Regions from separate parts of the Bacillus sp. NEAU-Y102 genome, predicted to be linked through region 2. Evidence: a T-box and tRNA genes for the amino acid it is inferred to sense, from the RefSeq annotation. Region 2 holds a T-box; the other holds one or more tRNA genes.
The links. The T-box of region 2 lies ahead of thrS (threonine--tRNA ligase). A T-box ahead of a tRNA ligase gene usually reads a tRNA of that ligase, here a tRNA-Thr.

Region 1 (4,251 bases), on a different contig from region 2:
ATGCTCATATGAAGGATCGCACTGTACAAGCTGGTGATCAAGTACAAACTGGACAATTAATAGGTCATATGGGAAACACAGGTCATTCATACGGGCAACATCTTCATTTTGAATTACATAATGGAGAATGGAATTTTGAAAAAACAAATGCAGTAAATCCACTGCCATATTTAGTTAGGTAAATTGTATGCCACGCAATATACCTCTTATAATTGAATACGTAGCCTTTTTAGGTTTAATCTGTTGTTTAATCATTTACAATACAAACATTGTATTTTTATCTATTATTATTGCTTTTGTTGCATTAGAAATTATGATGGAATCATTTCAAGTGCAACTAAAACAAAAAATTGCCCATATTTATAATGCTATTTTTCTTTTGAGTGCTCTCATAACAAATATAATTAGTAATGGCTTTTATTTATCTACTGTATTTCCAGTATTCTTTATGGCTGTTTTATTATTTGTAGCTAGATATATTAATGTCCCTTATAAACAAAAACAAGAACAAGAACACGAAGCTTAGAAAGAGGAGACACTGTGTACCAATCTTTCAAAGATACTCCAATAAAATACATGTTGAATTTGTATAAGAAAGCCAATACTTTTTTTGGTATACAAGGAAGTTATACTGCACAACTTCTCCTATATGGAATGTTGTTTCTTGTCTTAATCATTTTCTCCTTGTTTTACTAACAAAAAAGGATCTCACATAAACTGGAGATCCTTTTTAATTTATATTAATTTTTCATATCGAAAATATTGTTTATCCACAAGCATATTTTTCATAAATAAAGCTCAGATTATATTTTTTCTCTAAGCTCATTCGTTGTTCATCATCGCACCAATAGAAAAGAATATCATGAATCGTTGCATAACGCTTATTTTTAAGAAATAGCCTAAAGAATGATGGTAAACAATCATGTAATTGTATAAATATATAATTGCGTAGTGTTTCTTCTTTATATTCAATGCCCTTACAAATATACAGTAATTCTTCACAATAATATGCATGCTGTGGAACTTGTATCATTTCGAAAAATGGCACATAAGATAGTAGCTTTCCAATAAAATGACCATATCGATCCATTACTCCTATCGTCATATGCTCCATCATTTCTTTCATCACATATAAATAATCATCTACATGCGTTGTCTTTAATGGGTCTAAGCGATCGGAAATTTGAGATAATACAGCTCTTTGACATGCTAAAACTGCCTGACTAGGTCCATAATATGATAGGAAATCTGTACACTTACGATATTTCCGTAATAAATCATGTGTATACAAATCATATACAAAAGTATTACAATACATTGCTAAACTCATCATATCACTATTTAATTGCTCTTTTGATAATGATTTCGCTCTCTTGCACATATAAAAGAATGTAAATTCCAATACTTCTTTATGAGATAATAAATGTTTACAATCGGTTATACACTTCTCATTAAATTTAACTCTATCCCAAATTTCAATATCCCTATCTGTCAATTCACCTATACGATATTTAATAATTAAATAATTTAAAGCAACTGATTGCGTCAAAAGATCCCATGTTTCATATTCCAATGAAGTATGAACAAACTCAGCTAATCCTTGCGCTATCATAAAATCATTTGCCTCTTCATACCAACCAATCTCTTGGCATAAGCGAAGAATACGCACTAAAGTTGGAATTTCATCTTTATGAAACTGCGGTAATTTCTTTGCTTTATTCATGCCATATACGATAAATGCCGCTAAATTTTCTTCTTTATAAAATTCTTTCTCTTTCCATACTAATATAGTTCGTTCTTTCCCCTCACCTTTTGGGTGACAAGGTACAAGCAAAGAAAATAATTCAGCGAAATTATTTGGTTCTATATATGTATCTGTAACCAAATTCCAATTTGGATCGCCCTGTACAGCCTTCATATAATTCCCCTTCCCTTTTCATCTATGTAGGAAATATTAATTTATTATCGCACCACTAAAAATTAATATTGTTATATTCAAAATCTATCATAATACTTATATCTATCAGTATATCATCTTTTCTCTTATTAAAAATTAAGAATAACAAATTTTAAAAAAATGTCGAAATTATTAACCGTATCCTTATTATATAATGTCTCAGATACATCACGCTAACATATTAGTTTAATCCATATATGCTAGAATAATGCATCTGAACTTTATATATAATTTAGCTCTTTATGAGTGACCATTAAACTCTCGGTTAATTAAAGTTTCAATTTACTCTGTACGCTCTGAGATTTCGCTCAAGGCAAATCCAGCTTGATCATCTGCTGATTCCCTTATAGCTAAATCTCCTAGTGCTAACATGCCAATAAGCTGACCACTATCAACTACTGGTAACCGTCTAATTTGATACTGTGCCATTAGCTCTGTAGCTTTTTCAATAGAATCATTTGGAGAAACTGAGATAATATTTGTTGTCATTACATTTGTAATTTTATTAGATCCAGGATGTTTTTCAGCAATCCCTCGAACAACTAAATCTCGATCAGTAACAAGCCCAACAACTTGCTCATTTTCAACAACAGGAATTAATCCAACCGATTCTTCCTTCATTTTTACAGCTGCCTCATATACATTGTCTAGCGGTGTACAATGTACAATATGGGTACTCATTAAGTCTCTAACTTGTGTCATTATTTATTTCCTCCTTTTTATACATACCATAGCTTTTCCAAAATTCCTTTATTTATTTCTGGAAAGTAACATTATAAAAAGGATTAACAAAATAAAAAAGAGCCAGCATAATGCTGACTCTTTTTTGTATGACCCGTACGGGATTCGAACCCGTGTTACCGCCGTGAAAGGGCGGTGTCTTAACCACTTGACCAACGGGCCATGGCTCCGCAGGTAGGACTCGAACCTACGACCGATCGGTTAACAGCCGATAGCTCTACCACTGAGCTACTGCGGAATAATATATGATGGGCCTAAATGGACTCGAACCATCGACCTCACGCTTATCAGGCGTGCGCTCTAACCAGCTGAGCTATAGGCCCATATACTTACAGGGGCAGTAGGAATCGAACCCACACTGGAGGTTTTGGAGACCTCAGTTCTACCTTTAAACTATGCCCCTAAATGATGCCGGCTAGAGGACTTGAACCCCCAACCTACTGATTACAAGTCAGTTGCTCTACCAATTGAGCTAAGCCGGCATAAAAAAAATGGTGGCTCGGGACGGAATCGAACCGCCGACACGAGGATTTTCAGTCCTCTGCTCTACCGACTGAGCTACCGAGCCAACATAAATGGCGGTCCCGACCGGGGTCGAACCGGCGATCTCCTGCGTGACAGGCAGGCATGTTAACCACTACACCACGGGACCATTTGGTTGCGGGGACAGGATTTGAACCTGCGACCTTCGGGTTATGAGCCCGACGAGCTACCGTACTGCTCCACCCCGCGACAATATTAAATTTAAAAAATGGAGGAGGTAGAGGGATTCGAACCCCCGCGCGACTCTCGCCGCCTGTCGGTTTTCAAGACCGATCCCTTCAGCCGAACTTGGGTATACCTCCATGAAGGAAAAATAAATATTTTATTATTATATGTCTAAACCATTTAAAAGAAAATGGAGGAGGTAGAGGGATTCGAACCCCCGCGCGATTCTCACCGCCTGTCGGTTTTCAAGACCGATCCCTTCAGCCGAACTTGGGTATACCTCCGAGACATATATTAAATAAAGTGGAGCCTAGCGGGATCGAACCGCTGACCTCCTGCGTGCAAGGCAGGCGCTCTCCCAGCTGAGCTAAGGCCCCATGTTTTTTGGAATATCGGGAAGACAGGATTTGAACCTGCGACCCCCTGGTCCCAAACCAGGTGCTCTACCAAGCTGAGCCACTTCCCGTTAATAAAAGCGCGCCCGAGAGGAGTCGAACCCCTAACCTCTTGATCCGTAGTCAAACGCTCTATCCAATTGAGCTACGGGCGCATATGGTGCCGAGGGCGGGGGTCGAACCCGCACGGTGGTCACCCACCGCAGGATTTTAAGTCCTGTGCGTCTGCCTGTTCCGCCACCCCGGCATGTCATATTGAAAATTGGAGCGGAAGACGGGATTCGAACCCGCGACCCCAACCTTGGCAAGGTTGTATTCTACCACTGAACTACTTCCGCAAGACATGTATGAGTTGTTTTATTAAAAGTGCGGGTGAAGGGAGTCGAACCCCCACGCCAAAGGCGCTAGATCCTAAGTCTAGTGCGTCTGCCAATTCCGCCACACCCGCAT
Region 2 (19,877 bases):
AAGCATCATACAAAATGATTTGTGGTCCATCGCCCATTTTACTTTGCGCTTCTTTTGACGTTACACCCGGTGTATCTCCAGCGATACCAACATCTACTGCGAACGCGATATCTGGTTTAATATAATTCGCAGATGTTTTTGCACCACGAAGACCAACTTCTTCTTGTACAGTTCCAACGCCGTATACAACGTTTGGATGCTTTTCATCTTTTAATTGTTTTAATACATCAATTGCAATCGCACAACCGATTCGGTTATCCCATGCTTTTGCAAGTAACATTTTTTCATTCTTCATCACTTGGAATTCAAAGTAAGGTACAACTTGATCTCCTGGTCGTACGCCCCACTCCATTGCTTCTTCTTGGCTAGAAGCACCGATATCGATGAACATGTCTTTAATTTCAACTGGCTTTTTACGTGCTTCTGGAGGTAAGATGTGCGGTGGTTTTGAACCAATTACACCTGTTACATCTCCTTTACGCGTTACAATCGTCACGCGCTGTGCAAGCATAACTTGTGACCACCAGCCACCCACCGTTTGGAAGCGTAGGAAACCTTTGTCATCAATTTGCGTAATCATAAAGCCAACTTCATCTAAATGACCTGCAACCATAATTTTCGGGCCGTTTTCTTCCCCTACTTTTTTCGCAACTAAACTTCCTAAATTATCAGTAGAAAGCTCGTCTGCAAATGGCTCGATATATTTCTTCATTACTTCGCGTGGTTCACGCTCGTTACCGGCAATACCACGTGCATCTGTTAATTCTTTTAGCATTGTCAATGTCGCGTCTAATTTTGTCATTGCCAACACCCTCCTTTTTCTTCAGTCAATTCATTATACAATAATTAAATTGAAATATTCAAAAATTAAATTAGTATCCTTGTGTTTGACGCTGATGATTTACTTCATTTTTATCTAAATACGCTTTTTCAATCTCTTCTTGCTCAAATTCAAGTGCTTGTCCAAGTCGAAGATAGCTCGTAAATAATTCAATATAGTTTGTAATAGATGGTTGATCTGTAAAACGAATTACTTTCGCGTATGTGTCTAAGAAAATTTCCACTTGTGTTTTATTCGTTTGTGCACATTTATAGAATAGGAAGTTTTTATCAATCCCTAAATCAATTCCGATTGATAAAATAAAATGCAAACCATCTACGTATTCTTCTAATATTACTCCACGTTCCGAAGCTGGTTTGTTGCTCCAATATTTAAAACAACGTGTTTCATTTGCAAGTTCTCCAATTTCTACAAGAAGAGCTAACATTTTTTCTTTTAACAATTTTTTCGGTTGTAAGTCATGTTCTTTTGCAATACGGTCATCTAATTCTTTTTGTAATTTAAATAGTTGTAGTAAGTCCATTCTATTGTCCTCCTCCAACATCGCATTTTACGCAACAATGTTGTTTCATCTCAAAGTTCATTATTATGTTTCAGTTCTTATGAATAAGTCAGCTATCTACCTCTTTATAAAATAGCTTGTCCTTAATTTACAAATACGTTTCAGTCATCGCTCTTAAATTGTTCATCTGATGAAAGTTCCATATCATCTTTCCATTATAGCAGTGTCGTTTCGGCTAGGAAAGATACTCTTCTTTCCAAAAGAGCAGAATTAAAAAAAGCCAGGAGGATTCTCCTGACTTCACATATATATTCTTCTATACCGCTATAGTTTTTATATTAATTTTGTCATATCGATAATAGCACATCCGTTAATCTTTAGAACTTCAAACTTCTCTCTGAATACAAACAAAAAACCTTAGAAGAAAATTCTTCTAAGGTTTCAACTAATTAATTAGTTAATGTTGTTTTTTGCAACTGTTGCTAATTCAGCGAAAGCTTTTTCGTCATGAACAGCTAAGTCAGCAAGCATCTTGCGGTTAACTTCGATGCCAGCATTTTTAAGACCGTGCATTAAGCGGCTGTAAGAAAGACCATTCATACGAGCTGCTGCGTTGATACGTGTAATCCATAATTTACGGAAGTCACGTTTCTTTTGACGGCGGTCACGGAATGCATACATTAGAGATTTCATAACCTGTTGGTTAGCAACCTTGAATAATGTATTTTTTGAACCGTAGTAACCTTTTGCTAATTTTATAACTTTTTTACGACGTTGACGAGTAACTGTACCACCTTTTACTCTTGGCATAATATTACCTCCTAATTGTTCTATATATCAGCCGAACTTATTTTAAGTTGTCAAGCATTTGACGAATGCGTTTGAAGTCACCAGCGCTTACTACACCAGCTTTACGTAGTTTACGTTTAGCTTTTGTAGATTTGTTAGCGAATAAATGGCTTGTGTAAGCGTGAGAACGTTTCAGTTTACCTGATCCAGTCTTTTTGAAACGCTTTGCAGCGCCGCGATGAGTTTTTTGTTTAGGCATAGGTATTTCCTCCTCTATCTATTACTTATCGTTTTTCGGTGCTAAAACTAAGAACATACTGCGTCCTTCCATTTTAGGCTTAGATTCAACTGTACTAACTTCAGCACAAGCTTCTGAGAAGCGATCTAAAACACGTTGACCGATTTCTTTATGAGTAATGGCACGTCCTTTAAAGCGAATTGACGCTTTAACCTTGTCGCCTTTCTCTAAAAACTTGATAGCATTACGAAGTTTTGTGTTAAAGTCGTGTTCATCAATTGTTGGACTTAAACGAACTTCTTTCATGCTAATTACTTTTTGATTTTTGCGCTGCTCTTTTTCTTTCTTCTGTTGCTCAAAGCGGAATTTACCGTAGTCCATAATGCGGCATACTGGCGGTTTCGCATTTGGAGCAACTAATACTAAATCAAGATTAAGATTTGCAGCTAAGTCTAAAGCGTCATTACGAGACTTGATTCCAAGTTGATCGCCATTTGCGCCAACTAAACGTACTTCACGTGCACGAATTTGCTCGTTAATCATCATATCCTTGCTAATAGTAAGCCACCTCCAAGGTTTTCTCAGAACATATTTTGTAGTCATAGAACCCGACAAAAAAAGTGCGGGCATACGACACCCACACTTGTAAAATCTTAAGTAAGAAATACATTTACCTGCTAACTGCGAATGCGTCCATCAGGTGAGAAGCGGGTGCTTCTACTTGTTCCACAAAACAATATTCTATTATCCTTGATGAGTTTATCATAGGACATGACGTCTGTCAAGAAGACGCGATGTGTTTTACTAACAACAAGAAATATTGTAACAAACAACTAACATACTTGCAATACTTTTTTACGATAAGTGTTACATGGGTATTTTTTCTAATTCCCCTCAAGTATATTACATAAAAAAGCCGCGGTATACCGCGGCTTTTTCTTATCGTTTTCCTTCTACTTTAATCATGTCAACAAAAGCATCTAATGCGATTGTTTCTGATTTTTGTTCACCATATTTACGTACGTTTACGCCGTTTTCAGTTACTTCATTGTCACCTACTACAAGCATGTACGGAATTTTTTGCATTTGTGCTTCACGGATTTTGTAACCAATCTTCTCTTCACGAGTGTCTAATTCAACACGGATACCAGCACGACGCAATTCGTCTTGTACTTTCTTCGCATAGTCTAAATGTACTTGCGGAGAAACTGGAATTACTTGTACTTGAACTGGAGCTAACCAAGTTGGGAATGCACCTTTGTATTCTTCAATTAAGAAGGCTACGAAGCGTTCCATAGTTGATACAACACCACGGTGAATTACAACTGGACGATGTTGCTTACCGTCTTCACCAACATAAGTTAATTCAAAGCGTTCTGGAAGTAAGAAGTCTAATTGTACAGTTGAAAGTGTTTCGTCTTTTCCAAGAGCAGTACGAACTTGAACATCCAGTTTTGGACCGTAGAATGCCGCTTCACCTTCAGCTTCATAGTAATCAAGACCCATTTCATCCATAGCTTCTTTTAACATACCTTGTGCTTTTTCCCACATCTCATCATCCGCATAATACTTTTTAGTATCTGCTGGGTCGCGATAAGATAGACGGAATGAGTAGTTCTCTAAACCGAAATCTTTGTACACTTCTAGAGTTAAGTTTACAACACGTTTTAACTCTTCTTTAATTTGATCTGGACGAACGAAAATGTGCGCATCGTTTAAAGTCATTCCGCGTACACGTTGTAATCCAGATAACGCACCTGACATTTCATAACGATGCATTGTTCCAAGTTCCGCAATACGGATTGGTAATTCACGGTAGCTGTGAATATCATTTTTATAAACCATCATATGGTGAGGACAGTTCATTGGACGAAGAACTAATTCTTCATTATCCATTTCCATTGATGGGAACATGCCATCACGGTAGTGGTTCCAGTGACCAGAAGTTTCATATAACTCTCTGCTTCCTAATACTGGAGTGTATACGTGATCATAACCTAAGCTTGCTTCTTTATCAACGATGTAACGCTCGATAATACGACGAATTGTTGCACCTTTTGGTAACCAAAGTGGTAAACCTTGTCCTACTTTTTGGCTATTAGTAAATAGTTTTAATTCTTTACCTAATTTACGGTGATCGCGCTCTTTCGCTTCTTCAAGCATACGTAAGTGCTCATCTAGTTCTGCTTTCTTAACGAATGCAGTACCGTAAATACGTTGTAACATTTTATTATTGCTATCGCCGCGCCAGTAAGCACCTGCAACGCTTAATAATTTAAACACTTTAATTTTCCCTGTAGATGGAAGGTGAACACCACGGCAAAGGTCGAAGAATTCACCTTGCTCATAGATTGAAATAACTGCATCTTCTGGAAGGTCGTTAATTAAATCTAATTTTAACTCATCGCCAATTTCTTCAAAGCGACGAAGTGCTTCTGCACGTGGTACTTCATGACGAACGATTTCTAAGTTCTCGTTCACGATTTTTTGCATTTCTTTTTCGATTTTCTTGAAGTCTTCAACTGTAATTGCTTCTTCCATATCGATATCGTAATAGAAGCCATTTTCAATTACTGGGCCAATGCCAAGCTCAAGCTTAACATCTTTATATAAACGTTTTAACGCTTGTGCTAAAAGGTGGGCTGTTGAATGGCGTAAAATATATAAGCCATCTTCAGAATCTAATGTAATAATAGAAACTGCACCATCTTCTTCGATTGGTGTAACAAGATCGATCATCTCATCGTTTAATTTTCCAGCTACAGCTTTTTTCTTTAAGCCTGGGCTAATAGAAGCTGCGATTTCTTCAGTTGTTACGCCTTTTGGAAACTCCTTCACAGCTCCATCAGGGAAAGTAATTTTAACTACATCTGCCATCACTGGTCACTCCTCTTTTTCTCAAAATAAAAAACACTCATCCCATAAAAAGGGACGAGTGTTGAATTCGTGGTTCCACCCTTGTTCCAATTAACATGATCGTTAATTGCTCAAGTTCAACATAACGGTGTTGTCCGTTAGCAATTACTAAAAGAATCGTTCACTGCTAAAGTTTAGAGGTGGTAAGTAATAATCCCGTACTAGGAAGCTCACACCCTAAGGCTTCCCTCTCTGAAAATCGTAGAAAACTACTCATGTCCTCATCATGACATTTCGATATATTTCATTTATGTAGGTAATTATATGCTCAAAAACTTAGAAAATCAAGGGCGTTACCTTTATTTTTTAAATTTTTCACATTGCGCTCAAAATCATGTAATCCATGTAATTGGACCCGTTCTTGAAACACATTTCGCAAAGTAATAATCATATTATGGTCTTGTTCCTTCGTATATAAATAAATCTTTTTTGGCGAAATAGAAAGAAGCGGCGCAATTACTTTTGTATCAATATATACATCATTTTGCTTTAATAATTCTTCATCTATATATTGGACCAACTTCTCCTGTTTTAAACGTCTACCTTTATCATCATAAAAGATAAAGCTTTCATCAAAAATAAGATGCACACAGGACAAGCGTGATTTACGGCTACTCACTTGTTGCCGAAGCGTTTCAATGAACATTTGGTATTCTTGCTCCATCTTATACTCATCAATTGCCACTTCCGCAAGTTTAGCCACCATTTCCCTATATGTACGAAGACGAAAACGGATATATGATGAAAACGAGAATGAGAGCGGATCACAAAGCCAATTATTTAAAGAAGACTTAATATATGACTCAAATGCGTTACGAGTTAAATCCTGAGCTACACCTTTTCTTCTTCCCTTTAAAATCTCATGTGCCATGTGCAATATTTGATGACACTCTTCTTGTTCTTCATAAAAAAACTTTTCTTTTAAGATCGTATAAATCCACTCATTTTGTTTCACATTCACAATGAAATACACCATTACTGGCAATAAGATCTTTTCAATATAATTCGATTCATGTACTGGTATGTGAATCACCACTTTTTGCTCCTGTAAATACACACTCGTTTCCTTATATAACACTTCCGCTCTTTTCAGCAATTGTCTATATACGTGCATAGCATCATTTTTTTCTTCGAAGCAAATTTCAATCACTTTTGTCCCCCCTTTTATCCCTGCTCTAAAGGACTGTATCTATACGTTACAAATCCTATAAGAGTCCTTTCCGCGTGAAGTTCACTCTTAGTAGAATTACATTTCCTATCGTTAGAAAATCCACTCAATCTGGCTTGCTAATTTTATATATATTAAGGGAGGGAGAAAAAAATGATACAAGCTACTATGAATTTTTTATTGTATACTTTATTTATCACTAAAAGGGGGTATCCGAATGTTCGAATATAAATTCGTAAAAGTCGAATTCCATTGGGGGCTCACTCGCTCAAAACTAGCTGAAGACTACCAAGAAATTATTCAAGAACATGCTAGAGATGACTGGAGGTTCGTACAGATTGTCGCCCCTACGATTGGCAGTTCTGGACAACCTGAATATTTCGACCTCATATTTGAAAAGAAAATATCACTATAATACAAAAGAGCAAGCTTCTCAGCTTGCTCTTTTACTTATGACGACGATTTTTCCCACCAATCGGAATTGGTTTCGCTAAATATTTAATTCGTTCCATAATACGTGCTGCCTTCATTTCTTCAGCCTCACCACGCTGTGTATACGTTAAATGGTGTTCCAGTTGTTTAAAATCAAAATTAGACGTAAAGAACGTCGGTAAGTTTTCTAACATACGGAATTGCAAGATTGCACCAAGCACATCGTCACGCACAAAGCTTGACATTGCTTCTGCCCCGATATCATCTAACATTAAAACTTGTACGCGTTTAACCGCATCAATCTTTTCACCAATCGAATTATCTTGAATCGAACTTTTGATTTCACGTAAAAATTCTGGGAAGTATACGAGCATCGAACTTATTTTCTTTCGAGCAAGCTCGTTCGCAATTGCTCCTAAAAGGTACGTTTTTCCTACACCAAATTTACCGTACAAATATAAACCTTGTGCTTTTTTACCTGGTTCATATGTACTTAAAAATTCATTCGCTGCACCAATTGCATCGATACGTGCATTTAAATCAGAAGGGTCTAAGTTTTCCATAGTTGCCTGTAAAATATCCGTTGGCATATATACACTTTGAACGAGTTTTTCATATTTCTTTCTCTCGTCATGTGCTACTTTTCTAACGCAGCGATCATATTGAATATCAATCATTTTCCCTTGAATAACAAGCTTTGGCTCGTACCCTTGCAGCATATTTTTACATGAACCTAAATCCGGACAATCCACGCAACCTACACTTTGTCCAATATATTCATATAGCTTCACAAGACTGCGCTCAATCATAGAAGTCGTTACTTCACCTTTATGTTCGTCTATAAATTCTTTCACACGCGGATGCGCCATTACTTCTGCCTTTAATACTTCATATCTATTTTTAAATTTTTCATTTCCCATTAATTTTGCAAATGAATTTTGAATATGCTCCATTTTCTCACCTCAAAGAGCGTTCATTCTCTTCTATTAATCACGCTTATATTTTTTTAACACTTCTTCTAATCGTTTTCGTTCATCTTCTAACGTACTTGCATCTTTTTCTACACTTACATCTTTCTTCGCCGTTTCTTTCTCTTGTTCCTTCGGCTCTTCTTCCTTAAGCCAATCTGGTACCATTTCTTTCCGTACCGTTTTCTTCGCCGTACGGCCTTTTTTCTTCGTCTCAGCCCACTCTTGATATTGACGGTTCTCTTCTTTCGCTAACTCCATCGCGTCCGCTACTGTACCAACCTTTTTACGTGCCCAATGCCCAGCAATCTTCTCGACATACGTTTTCGCAAGTTTCATATCTGAGCGTAGCATAACGTAATAAATAAGTACATTCACAACTCCTGGTGTCAATTTTTGATTAATCATGACATCTTCAACGATTTGCAAGTCCGCTTTCGTTGCCTCTGCACCACCAGAAATCTCTTTCAATAATTGTTTTGGCGAGATTTCCTCTAGCTGCTTTATTAGCATCTCCTCTTGCGATGAAGGCTCTTTCTCTTTCATCGTACGTGCAGCATGAGGCTGTACTCTTTCACTTAATACCGGTAATGCTTGACCATTTTCAAATTGATACCAATCGCGAGCTCCTTTTCTAAGCCTTTCCATATCAATTGTTTGCATCTCTGTCACCGCACCAAGAACGATATTTTGCATCGATAACACATCTACACCATACACGTAAGCAAGTGTTATAACGCAGTCTCTTACTTGATCTGTAATCGACTTTTTAGGAACAAGAGCGGACAATCCATCTACAAATAAAGAGAAATCAAAGAAATCATTCCAAACTTTCGGAGCGTCTCCCTTCTCGTTACTTGGCATAGTTGTCGTTTTTGGGATACGAAGGTCTTCTTGCGCATGCTCAAGCTGTCCTGGATTAAACGAACCAAACACATCATTGAAAGAGCGCGTAACATTTTCATAAGAAGCAAAATCAAATTCTTCTTCTAAGAAATATTGCTTTACTTGATTATATTTTGTCCGACTCAATCGATTGTATAAAAAGATACTTAAAACAATATCATCAAAAAACTGCTTTGGAGATAAAGGTGGTTGCAACTCATATATGAACATTCGAATATCTTTTTCTTTCTTAATATATACCTTCAAAAGCCCAATTGCCTCTAACTTTACTCGTTCCTCATATATTTCAGGAAGTTGCATTTGCATAGTCACCATAAGGGAATGATGTGTATTCTCTTTTCCAAATACACGATCTTGCTCTAGCTCCCCCCATAGTGTCATGTATAAGCTAAAAGCTCTACTACCTATTAACGGCTGATACAACATCGTTAATACTTTTCGGTCGTAATTATGCAGTAGCCCTTTCGCACTTACTTTATAACGATCAATCGGCAATAGCTCCATCCATGACTGTTTTTCCATTATTGCTTTTCCTTTCTCTCATCCAATCTATCCTCTACTTCATTCGTTCTACCTTCATTATATAAATTCTTAGTGAAAAAGAGCTATTAGCTTACGCTTCTAGCTCTCTTATCCTATTACTTACGGTATGTAAAGAGAATAAAATACAACTTCTACTCTCTTTCTTTTTGCAGTATATCTTTTAATTCTTCAATAAATACATTTAAATCTTTAAATTGACGATATACAGAAGCAAAGCGTACGTAAGCAACATCATCAATATCGCGAAGTTCTTCCATAACAATTTCACCAATCATATCACTTTTCACTTCTGATATACCTAAATTACGCAGTTCACGTTCCACGCTTTGTGTTACTTCTTCTAATTGTCTTAAAGATACTGGTCTTTTTTCACACGCTTTAATTAAACCACGTAAAATCTTTTCTTTATTAAACTCTTCTCGTGTGCCTTCTTTTTTTACAACGATAAGAGGTGACTCTTCTACCCTTTCAAAGGTCGTAAAGCGACTTAAGCAACTTTCACACTCTCTCCTTCTTCGAATAGAGCGCCCCTCGTCTACCGGACGCGAATCTAACACTCTTGTACCATTATGAGAACAGGATGGACAACGCAATTCATTCACTCCTTTACACTATACTCTTTATTTTTCTCTACTCACTTCACCTAAAATATATATACAATATTATATAACTCATTCTAACTCTCTTACCACTTTAAGTTTCAGCGCATCACTTTATCATCTCATCCTTAAAAATAAGATGGTATATAGGGCACTACCTCATTTGCAAGAGTACAATTTATTCAACTAACCAGTACGTTATATTACCTCTTTTTTATAAACTAAAAAAGAGGTGCATTATACACCTCTTTACATTTTAAATCAATTATGTTCTTTTTTAAAGAGCTTTTGTTTCTCTCTGCTTAATTTCGAAGCTACCAGTGCCTCGAGGAAGCTCGATGCTCTCACGCGTTTTCGCGTTTAAACCTTCTGCAATATATTCTGCAGCAACATTTGGATCAATACGATCCCCACAAGTATAAACATCAATACTCGCGTAACCGTGCTCCGGAAAGCTATGAATTGTTAAATGTGATTCCGAGATAATTACTACTCCACTTACACCTTGTGGTGCAAATTTATGGAAAGCAACCTCACGCACTTCAGCACCAGCTCTTAGTGCTGCATCCACAAATAATTGTTCAATATACGGCATGTCATTAAGCTTGTCGAAATCGCAATCCCAAAGTTCAGCGATCACGTGACGACCCATCGTATCCATAGTATCCATTCTACAGTTCCCCCTTGTAAATTTATTCTAACTGTTCGAATTGAAAACTAATTTGCAATTTGGCTTGCTCCACTACCACGGGGGAAAGTTAGTCCAGAGAGGTCCTAACCCTTTAAGTAGTGACTACGTACCTCAGCTCTTAAGTTTACGAGTGTTAGTATACTTTGTTTATTTTCATTTTGCAACAACAGTTTTTTCGATTTTCTGTCATATTTTCCTCTTTACTTTTCCCTAAAAAAAATAAACGATTCACAAATGCAGTAATCACAACGTTTCGTGGTATGTCCACTATTTAAAATATACTCATATAATTTTTTTCCTTTTCAGAAAAAAATAAAAAAAGAGGGCAAATATTGCCTTGCCCTCCCCCTTATTCACTTAAATGTGTTGCACATTTTCTTGTTTCGCTAACTCTTCAACAACTAACGTTACAAGATCTACAACACGACGAGAGTAGCCCCACTCGTTATCATACCAAGCAAGTACTTTCACTTTACGATCACCCATTACCATTGTAGATAAACCATCAATGATAGCTGAGTGTGTATTTGTATTAAAGTCGATAGATACTAAAGGCTCTTCGCTGAATTCTACAATACCTTTTAACGCACCGTTTGCAACCGTTTTGAAAGCTTCATTAATAGCTTCAACTGTCACATCACGTTTTACGTCTACTACTAAGTCAACAAGAGACACGTTTGGCGTTGGTACACGAAGTGCCATACCATGAAGTTTTCCGTTCAAGTGCGGAAGAACTTTTGCTAGCGCTTTCGCGGCACCTGTCGTTGTCGGAATGATTGATTGTCCGCAAGCACGCGCTCTTCTTAAATCTTTATGTGGGTTATCAATATTTTTTTGGTCATTTGTATAAGCGTGAACAGTCGTCATTAAACCGTTTTCAATTCCGAACTGCTCATCTAACACCTTTACAACAGGCGCTAAACAGTTTGTTGTACAAGATGCATTTGAAATAACAGTATGTTTTGTAATATCTAATTGGTCTTCATTCACACCAACTACAATTGTTACATCTTCATTTTTACCAGGCGCTGTTAAAATAACCTTTTTCGCTCCAGCTTCAACGTGAAGAATTGCTTTTTCTTTTGAATTAAATTTACCAGTTGCTTCAATTACAACTTCAACACCTAAATCTGTCCAAGGCAATTCCTTTGGATCGCGGTTGTTTAAAAGGCGAATCATTTTTCCATCAACTAATAAGTGATCTTCAAATGCTTCTACTGTTCCGTCAAACTTACCATGAACTGTATCATATTTAATTAAGTGTGCTAACGTTTCAGATGGATAGCTTGCATTGATTGCTAGAATTTCGAATGCGCTTTCTTTTATTGCTTGACGAAATACCATTCTCCCAATACGTCCAAATCCATTAATTGCCACACGAGTCATAATATGTTATCCCCCTTGAATGCGTTATACTATTTATCTCCAATTCCAATAATAGTATAACACAAAAAGGAGATATGTCACTAAGCATTTTCATTAATTTCACAATTTTTTAGTCAATAATGTTCCATTTCTTTAAAATCACCTGCAATTGTGTTTTCGTTCCCATAATTGTGCCATCATTATTTATCACTTCATCTGCATTTTTCACTTTTTCCGCTAACGGCATTTGAGATTGAATACGCGCCGTTGCTTCTTCTTCGGAAAAACCATTTCGTTTCATCAAACGTTCTAATTGTGTATCAGGAGTAACTGCTACAACTAAAACACGGTCAACGAGACTTGTTAATTTACTTTCAAATAAAAGAGGGATATCTAACACAATCGCTTGCATACTTTCTTTTATGTACATTTCCTTTTGTCTATTCATTTCCTCACGTACTGCAGGATGAACAATTTTGTTTAACTGCAATCGTTTTTCTTCATTATAGAAAACGACACTCCCTAATTTCGGCCGATCCAGTTCTCCGTCTTTTTGCAACACTTCCGTTCCAAATACTTCTACTATTTTGTTATATGCTGGTTTTCCTCGCTCTACAACTTCTCGCGCAATAATATCTGCATCAATAACTGGTATGCTCAATTCACGAAACATTTGAGACACTGTACTTTTTCCACTTGCAATGCCTCCTGTTAATCCAATTACTACTGTCATCATAATCCTCCTCATAATAAAAGGCGCGAAACTAATGTTCCACGCCCATACTTACATTTTCCAAATTCCAATAATAATGAGTAATACTCCAGGCAGGAATGTAAATTTTTGTAACCACTTCATATTCGATAAAACCGTCCCAAGTTTCATTCCAATAAACAAAAACAAAGAACTCATAACTGCAACTAATATCGCCATCATAGCGGGTGCATACCCTAATAAAGATGCACCAATTCCGGCACCAAATGAATCTACAGAAAGAGCGATACCAAGAAGTAATGCTTCTCCTGCAGAAATGGTGCCTGATTTATCAAAATCTGCTACAGTCGGTTTCCGTAAAATTTGAATTACTAGCCCTAGCGAGGCAATCTCTAATTTCCAGACCTTCTCCTCTTGCTTCAGTTCTTCTTTTTTCTCACTTCGAAAAAATTGATATAACACCCAAATCCCTATTCCAATAAGAACAAGCCCACCGATACGCGTTGCGATAACAGGTGAAAATATTTTCGCGATCATATGTCCAATTCCCATTGAAACAAGCATAACAGCCGCTGAACAGATTCCGATAATTATAATTGATTTTAGTGGAATTCTTACGCTTCTTAACCCATATGTTAGCCCTACACTACAGCTATCTAAGCTTAATGTAAAAGCTAATAAAATAAGAGATAAATAAAGGTACATCGGTAAGCTCCTCCCTTATACATAGCTCTGCTGTATGTATATGACAAATGCCTATCCGATGTTATCTCTTTTCTATATTCTAGGCTGACAAATTGGGCAGTAATGCGTTCCTCGCCCGCCAACTACTGTTTTTTCTAATATCGTACCACAAGTTACACACGGCTCTCCTTTTTTTCCATATACATTTAGGAGTTCTTGGAATGAACCAATTTGCCCTTGTGAGTTGATATACGTCCGAATTGTACTTCCGCCACGTTTTACCGCTTCACCTAACGTTGTAACGGTAGCCTCATAAATCCGCTCAATTTCTTCTACTGTTAAAGAAGAAGCTTCCCGTTCCGGATGAATTTGAGAACGGAATAAAACTTCATCAACATATATATTTCCAAGCCCTACTAAAAGACGCTGGTCCAATAGCACAACTTTTATTTTACGATTTGTCTTTTGCAATCTTTCTTGTAAATACTGCGGTGTCAATTCAGCATCAAACGGCTCCGGACCTAAGTCAGCAAGAGGCATTTGATTCATCTCTTCACCTTTCTTAAAGAGATGCATCGTACCAAACTTTCTCACATCTTTATAATGTAATTCAGTTCCATCTGTAAATAAGAAACGGACGTGCGTATGTTTATCAATCGGCTCATCCTCTTGATGTAGTAAAAACTTACCTTCCATACGCAAATGTGAAACAATAACATAATTTGTTACATATAGAAGCAAAAACTTTCCTCTTCGCTTTATATTTTCAATCTTCTCGCCTTTTAGCATTTCTTTAAAGATTTCTGCATCATCCGGTCGTTTCACTATTTTTGGATAAGTAACAATAACATCTTCAATCGTTTTTCCTGTTACAAGATTTTCAAGTGTCCGTCTGACGTTTTCAACCTCTGGTAATTCAGGCATTTCATCACTTCCTTATTTTGCGTCGTACCAAGTTGGACCGTAAGAATAATCAACTTTCAGCGGAACTGCGAGTTCAATTGCATGCTCCATTACTTCAGGTACAAGCTGCTCTAATTTTTCAATTTCTTCTTTTGGTGCTTCAAATATTAATTCATCGTGTACTTGTAGAAGAAGACGCGCTTGTAAGCCTTCTTCTTCTAAACGATCTGCCATAATAATCATCGCTTTTTTAATAATATCTGCTGCAGTACCTTGAATTGGTGTATTCATCGCTGTACGCTCAGCAAAGCTACGTAAATTGAAATTACGACTCGTAATTTCTGGAATATAACGGCGACGATTTAATAATGTGGCCACATATCCTTTTTGTTTCGCATCTTTTACGATGTCCTCCATGTATTCTTGTACACCAGGGAAACTTTCTAAATACTTTTCAATAAATTCCGCTGCTGCTTTTCTTGTAATCCCTAAGTTTTGCGAAAGACCATAATCACTAATACCATACACAATTCCGAAGTTAACAGCTTTCGCTTGTCGTCTCATATTTGAAGTTACTTCATCTTTTTCAACGCCAAATACATCCATAGCTGTTTTCGTATGAATATCCATGTCATGTTGGAATGCTTCAACTAGCCCTTTATCATTTGCAATATGAGCTAATACACGCAGCTCGATTTGTGAATAATCAGCCGCATACATAATCCAACCTTCTTCTGATGGAACAAATGCCTGACGAATCTTTCTTCCTTCTTCTAATCGAATCGGGATATTTTGCAAGTTCGGATCCGTCGAACTTAATCGACCTGTTTGTGTTAACACTTGATTAAAACGAGTATGAATTTTAGATGAATCTTCATGTACAACTTTCAGTAAACCTTCAATGTAAGTTGAATTTAGTTTCCCTAATTGACGATAATGTAAAATGTTTGGAATAATTTCATGGTGATCCATAAGCTTATCTAGTACATCAGCTGACGTAGAATAACCTGTTTTCGTCTTTTTAATAACCGGTAAGTTTAAATTCTCAAACAGAATAACACCAAGCTGCTTCGGTGAATTAATATTAAATTCTGTTCCCGCAAGCTTATAAATTTCCTGTTCCATTTCCTTTAATCTGCCTGCAAGTTCTTCTCCCATATTACGAAGACGCTCTGTATCAACTTTTACACCTTTTACTTCCATATCAGCTAATACACGCGCAAGTGGTAATTCTAACTCTGTAAACAGTTCATATTGCTCATTCTTCTCTAACTCTTCAACGAATGTTTGCTTTACATCATATAATACATGCACTTTACGAGCTACATGCTCCGCTACTACTTTTAACTCTGGAACAGCACGCTTCGCGCCTTTTCCATAAACTTCTTCGTCAGATTTCACAGCATGCGTTTCTTTCATTTTCGCTACAGTACGGAAATCTTTATCTGTATCAGCCGGATCAAGTAAATAAGCAGCGATTAATAGATCAAAGTCAACCCCTTGTATATCTATACCGTTCCATTTCAGTGCAACGATTGCACGCTTCGCATCAAATGTATGCTTTCTCATCTCTCCATCTGCAAGCCAGTCTTTAAATGCATCTGACTTAAGAGCAATGTCCTTTTGAATAAAGTAGCAACCATTTTCATTTTGAATACCAAAACCTTGAATATCTGCTTTATGATAGTTATCTTCTTGTACTTCAACAATAAGCGCACTATCTTGCTGAAGCATTTCTTCGGTAACTTCTTCCACAATATCAAATGTAATATCATCTAATTCAGCTGGAGCCGTTTCTTCTGGCGTAACACCTAATTTATTTAAAAGAGATGTAAATCCTAAACTCTCGAACATTGGAACGACATCACTTGCTTCATATCCTTTATATTCCATATCATCCACATGCACTGTAATCGGCGCATCTGTAATGATAGTTGCAAGATCTTTACTCATAAGAGCTTGGTCTTTATTTGCTTCCAGTTTTTCTTTTAATTTCTTCCCGCTTACTTGATCTAGATTGTCATACACTTCTTCAACCGTTCCAAACTGTGTTAACAATTTAATCGCAGTTTTTTCACCAACTCCTGGTACACCCGGAATATTATCTGATTGGTCTCCCATTAAACCTTTCATATCGATAATTTGCTTTGGTGATAAGCTATATTTCTCAAATAAAGCTTCTTTCGTATATTCATCTACTTCCGTAATCCCTTTTCGCGGAATACATACAAGCGTGTTATCAGAAACAAGTTGAAGTAAATCTTTATCTCCTGAAATAACTTTTACACTTGCTCCTTGTTCGCTTGCTTCTTTTGCTAGCGTTCCCATAATATCATCCGCTTCATAATTTTCCAATTCATAACGCGGTACGTTGAATGCATCAAGCATCTCACGAATAAACGGGAATTGTTCTGATAATTCAGGTGGGGTCTTTTGACGTCCGCCTTTATACTCACTATATGTTTTATGACGGAATGTCGTTTTACCCGCATCAAATGCTACTAACATATGCGTCGGTTTTTCTTCCTCTAATATTCTCATTAACATCATTGTAAAACCGTAAATTGCGTTCGTATGTATACCTTTGTCGTTATTTAAAAGCGGTAGTGCAAAGAAAGCACGATACGCGATATTATTACCATCTACTAATACGACCTTTTTTTCCAAATCAGAAACCTCCCCATGCAAATTTGAAATGATTTTTTTCACAGAAAAAAACCGTTCCTTTCCTCTCTCTATATTAACATGACTAATAGAGAGAAGAAAAATAACGGTTCTTTTCTTTCATATATAAAACAGACTTATATTGGCATAAAGGGAAGTGACGAGAACAGTTTAACTATTCTCGTCCAAAATTACTCCTTGGATGAAGGGGTTTTCATGTATTATATTAACAGAGCTTTATTAATATTTAATTAAGACATTGTTAATATATTGTAAACATCCTTCATCCTATTTTTCAGTTGCTGATTTCGGTAAAACAACTGTAAACGTTGTCCCTTCTCCAACTTCACTATCTACTGTAATCGTACCTTGATGCGCCTCTACTAAATGCTTTACAATTGATAATCCAAGGCCTGTACCACCAGTATTTCTACTTCTCGCTTTATCCACTCGGTAAAAGCGTTCAAAAATACGCGGAATTTCCTCTTTACTAATACCAATTCCAGTATCCGATACTTTTATATAAGCATTATATTTATCTTCCGCTAACTCTACTGAAACAACGCCTCCAGCCGGTGTATATACGATCGCGTTATTAATTAAATTAATAAAGATTTGTTTCAGACGACTTGGATCTCCAATAACAGAGGCACGTTTTAATACATTCACTTGTAAAGAGATTTCTTTTTCTCCTGCTTTATTATCAAGCACCATATGAATATCTTCAAGCAGCCCCTTCATATCAACGGTTCCCATATTTAATTTAAATCCTTGTTGTTCGATCTTCGACAAATCTAATAAATCTTCAATTAACCCTTGCATGCGCTCACTTTCTTTTAAAATAATGTGCAAGAAATGTTCGCAGAATTTTTTATTATCCATCGCTCCGTCTAAGAGTGTTTCTGAAAAACCTTTAATAGAAGTAATCGGTGTCTTTAATTCATGAGAAACATTCGCTAAAAAGTCTTTTCTCATTTGTTCTAATTTCTTTAACTCTGTTATGTCATGGAATACGAGAACAATCCCTTTCCATTCATGGTTTGTCCCGATAATCGGTGCTCCATATACTTCAAAGTGCTTCCGCTCAATTCCAAGTGGCAATAACATTTGTTTACGCACTTTCACTTCTGTCATAAAGATTTCTTCTACAAGCTCAATAATTTCTGTATGATGAAACGATTCATAATATAAGCGATCTAAATATTCTTCATCTGTTACGTGAAAAGTTTCCTTATAAGAGCGGTTTACAAGGTTTATATATCCGCGGCTATCAATTAAAATCATTCCGCTTCCCATATTTTCAATTAACGTATGCAGACGATCTTGCTGCATTTCTTGTTCCAGTGTCATCTCTTGTAAGTTACGAGCTAAAATATTAATTGCTTTACTCAGCATTCCTGTTTCGTCCGAATGACTTTCGTATGCACGTGCTTTATAATTACCCTTCGCCAATTCAATTGCAACTTTCGTAACTGATTCAATCGGCCTAATATATTGCCCTGTAATTTTCATACCTAAAAATACAACTACGAGACAAGCAATGACAAATCCGATAATTAATAATCCCCACGTTTTTTGATGTACGTCTCTTAAAGGATCGATTGTACTTTTCACCAAAATGTATCCTTGTTTTCCTTCTACATCTTGAACGAACACCGTATGATAAAATTGATTCTTTCGATCTGTCTCTTTCGTAATCACTTTACTTCGTTGTTTTGCCACTTCCGAAGAAAGTTCTTGAATCGTCTCTGGACTAAATGCCAATTCTTGTCCTTTTCTATATTGAACTTTCTTTTTTTCATTCACAAATACGATAGAAGCTGGTATTTTTTCTTCTAACTTTTCAAATACGTATGGATTTTTTAGGACCTTATCAAAACCTTGCTCTTCTGCTAACGCCGCAACATACTCCGTCTCTTTTACCATTCTCTCTTTAGCATGATCTATATAGTAGTTTTCAAACACAGTTTCTAGCAATAAGCCTAGTCCAACTAAAATAAATACAATAAGAGAAACAAATGTAAAAAGAAGCCTGGAACGAAATTTATTCATTCCCTTTTGGCTCCTCTAATTTATATCCTAAACCACGTATCGTTTTAATGTACGTCGGTTTTTTCGTATTTTGTTCAATTTTATCGCGCAAATGGCTAATATGAACATCAACAATTCGTGTATCACCAGCAAAATCGTAATTCCATACAGCACTTAATAATTGATCACGCGTCAACACGCGACTTTTATTTTTCGCGAGATACACAAGTAGTTCAAATTCTTTTGGTGTTAATTCAAGCTTTCTTCCTTGGAAATAAGCCTCATAAAACTCCGGTAAAATTTTAAGTTCTGCAATTGTAATGCTATCTTCATCTGGCGCTTCTGCAACTTGTTCTTCTTGTTGTAATTTCGTGCGGCGCAAAATTGCCTTCACACGAGCAACAACTTCTCTTGGACTAAATGGCTTCGTCATATAATCATCTGCCCCAAGTTCAAGACCTAGCACCTTATCAAACTCATCATCTTTTGCCGTTAACATTAAAATCGGCGTCATAACGCGCTGCAATCGTAATTCTTTACACACTTCCATACCATCCATTTTCGGAAGCATTAAATCTAATATAATTAAATCTGGGCGTTCTGTTGTCGCTTTTTGAAGCGCCATTTCTCCATCCATCGCTGTTATAACTTCAAACCCAGCTTGTTGTAAATTAAATTCAATTAAAGTTAAGATAAATTCCTCATCATCAACTACTAAAATACGATTGTTCATTCTTTTCCTCCAAGTTATAGACTTGAAACCTTCTTCATCCTAGTATTTCCCCCGTTATTCTCATCATACTAGAAAACAAGGTCCCTCTCAATATAATTGTCTATTCATGGAGATCGTTTGTGTAGAATTGAGAAAGTAGACGTAATTACGCTTCACCTGCAACTACACAGGATTTTGCCAAACTTTATAGAT

Region 1: it has a tRNA-Thr gene. The T-box ahead of thrS (threonine--tRNA ligase) is inferred to sense a tRNA for this amino acid. The anticodon was not compared.

Annotation. Positions count from the first base shown of each region.
Region 1 covers NZ_JBTWFK010000014.1:688-4,938, reverse strand. Annotated here, with positions in the region: gene ACYFX0_RS26825 (SH3 domain-containing protein) at 1-182, shown strand, start outside; gene ACYFX0_RS26820 (hypothetical protein) at 188-526, shown strand; gene ACYFX0_RS26815 (DUF3965 domain-containing protein) at 767-1,918, opposite strand; gene ACYFX0_RS26810 (CBS domain-containing protein) at 2,240-2,659, opposite strand; tRNA gene ACYFX0_RS26805 (tRNA-Glu) at 2,789-2,860, opposite strand; tRNA gene ACYFX0_RS26800 (tRNA-Asn) at 2,862-2,936, opposite strand; tRNA gene ACYFX0_RS26795 (tRNA-Ile) at 2,948-3,021, opposite strand; tRNA gene ACYFX0_RS26790 (tRNA-Trp) at 3,031-3,101, opposite strand; tRNA gene ACYFX0_RS26785 (tRNA-Thr) at 3,108-3,180, opposite strand; tRNA gene ACYFX0_RS26780 (tRNA-Phe) at 3,191-3,266, opposite strand; tRNA gene ACYFX0_RS26775 (tRNA-Asp) at 3,275-3,350, opposite strand; tRNA gene ACYFX0_RS26770 (tRNA-Met) at 3,354-3,430, opposite strand; tRNA gene ACYFX0_RS26765 (tRNA-Ser) at 3,451-3,543, opposite strand; tRNA gene ACYFX0_RS26760 (tRNA-Ser) at 3,598-3,690, opposite strand; tRNA gene ACYFX0_RS26755 (tRNA-Ala) at 3,711-3,783, opposite strand; tRNA gene ACYFX0_RS26750 (tRNA-Pro) at 3,799-3,872, opposite strand; tRNA gene ACYFX0_RS26745 (tRNA-Arg) at 3,883-3,956, opposite strand; tRNA gene ACYFX0_RS26740 (tRNA-Leu) at 3,960-4,048, opposite strand; tRNA gene ACYFX0_RS26735 (tRNA-Gly) at 4,065-4,139, opposite strand; tRNA gene ACYFX0_RS26730 (tRNA-Leu) at 4,169-4,249, opposite strand.
Region 2 covers NZ_JBTWFK010000003.1:242,535-262,411, forward strand. Annotated here, with positions in the region: gene ACYFX0_RS10610 (M42 family metallopeptidase) at 1-802, opposite strand, end outside; gene ACYFX0_RS10615 (dUTP diphosphatase) at 873-1,364, opposite strand; gene rplT (50S ribosomal protein L20) at 1,797-2,153, opposite strand; gene rpmI (50S ribosomal protein L35) at 2,191-2,391, opposite strand; gene infC (translation initiation factor IF-3) at 2,413-2,916, opposite strand; ribosomal protein L20 leader region at 2,979-3,099, opposite strand; gene thrS (threonine--tRNA ligase) at 3,310-5,247, opposite strand; T-box leader at 5,295-5,523, opposite strand; gene ytxC (putative sporulation protein YtxC) at 5,555-6,436, opposite strand; gene ACYFX0_RS10645 (DUF4177 domain-containing protein) at 6,672-6,869, shown strand; gene dnaI (primosomal protein DnaI) at 6,901-7,839, opposite strand; gene ACYFX0_RS10655 (replication initiation and membrane attachment family protein) at 7,873-9,282, opposite strand; gene nrdR (transcriptional regulator NrdR) at 9,435-9,896, opposite strand; gene speD (adenosylmethionine decarboxylase) at 10,180-10,563, opposite strand; gene ACYFX0_RS10670 (glyceraldehyde-3-phosphate dehydrogenase) at 10,951-11,979, opposite strand; gene coaE (dephospho-CoA kinase) at 12,089-12,691, opposite strand; gene ytaF (sporulation membrane protein YtaF) at 12,743-13,375, opposite strand; gene mutM (DNA-formamidopyrimidine glycosylase) at 13,448-14,278, opposite strand; gene polA (DNA polymerase I) at 14,291-16,924, opposite strand; gene phoR (sensory box histidine kinase PhoR) at 17,210-18,973, opposite strand; gene phoP (two-component system response regulator PhoP) at 18,966-19,685, opposite strand.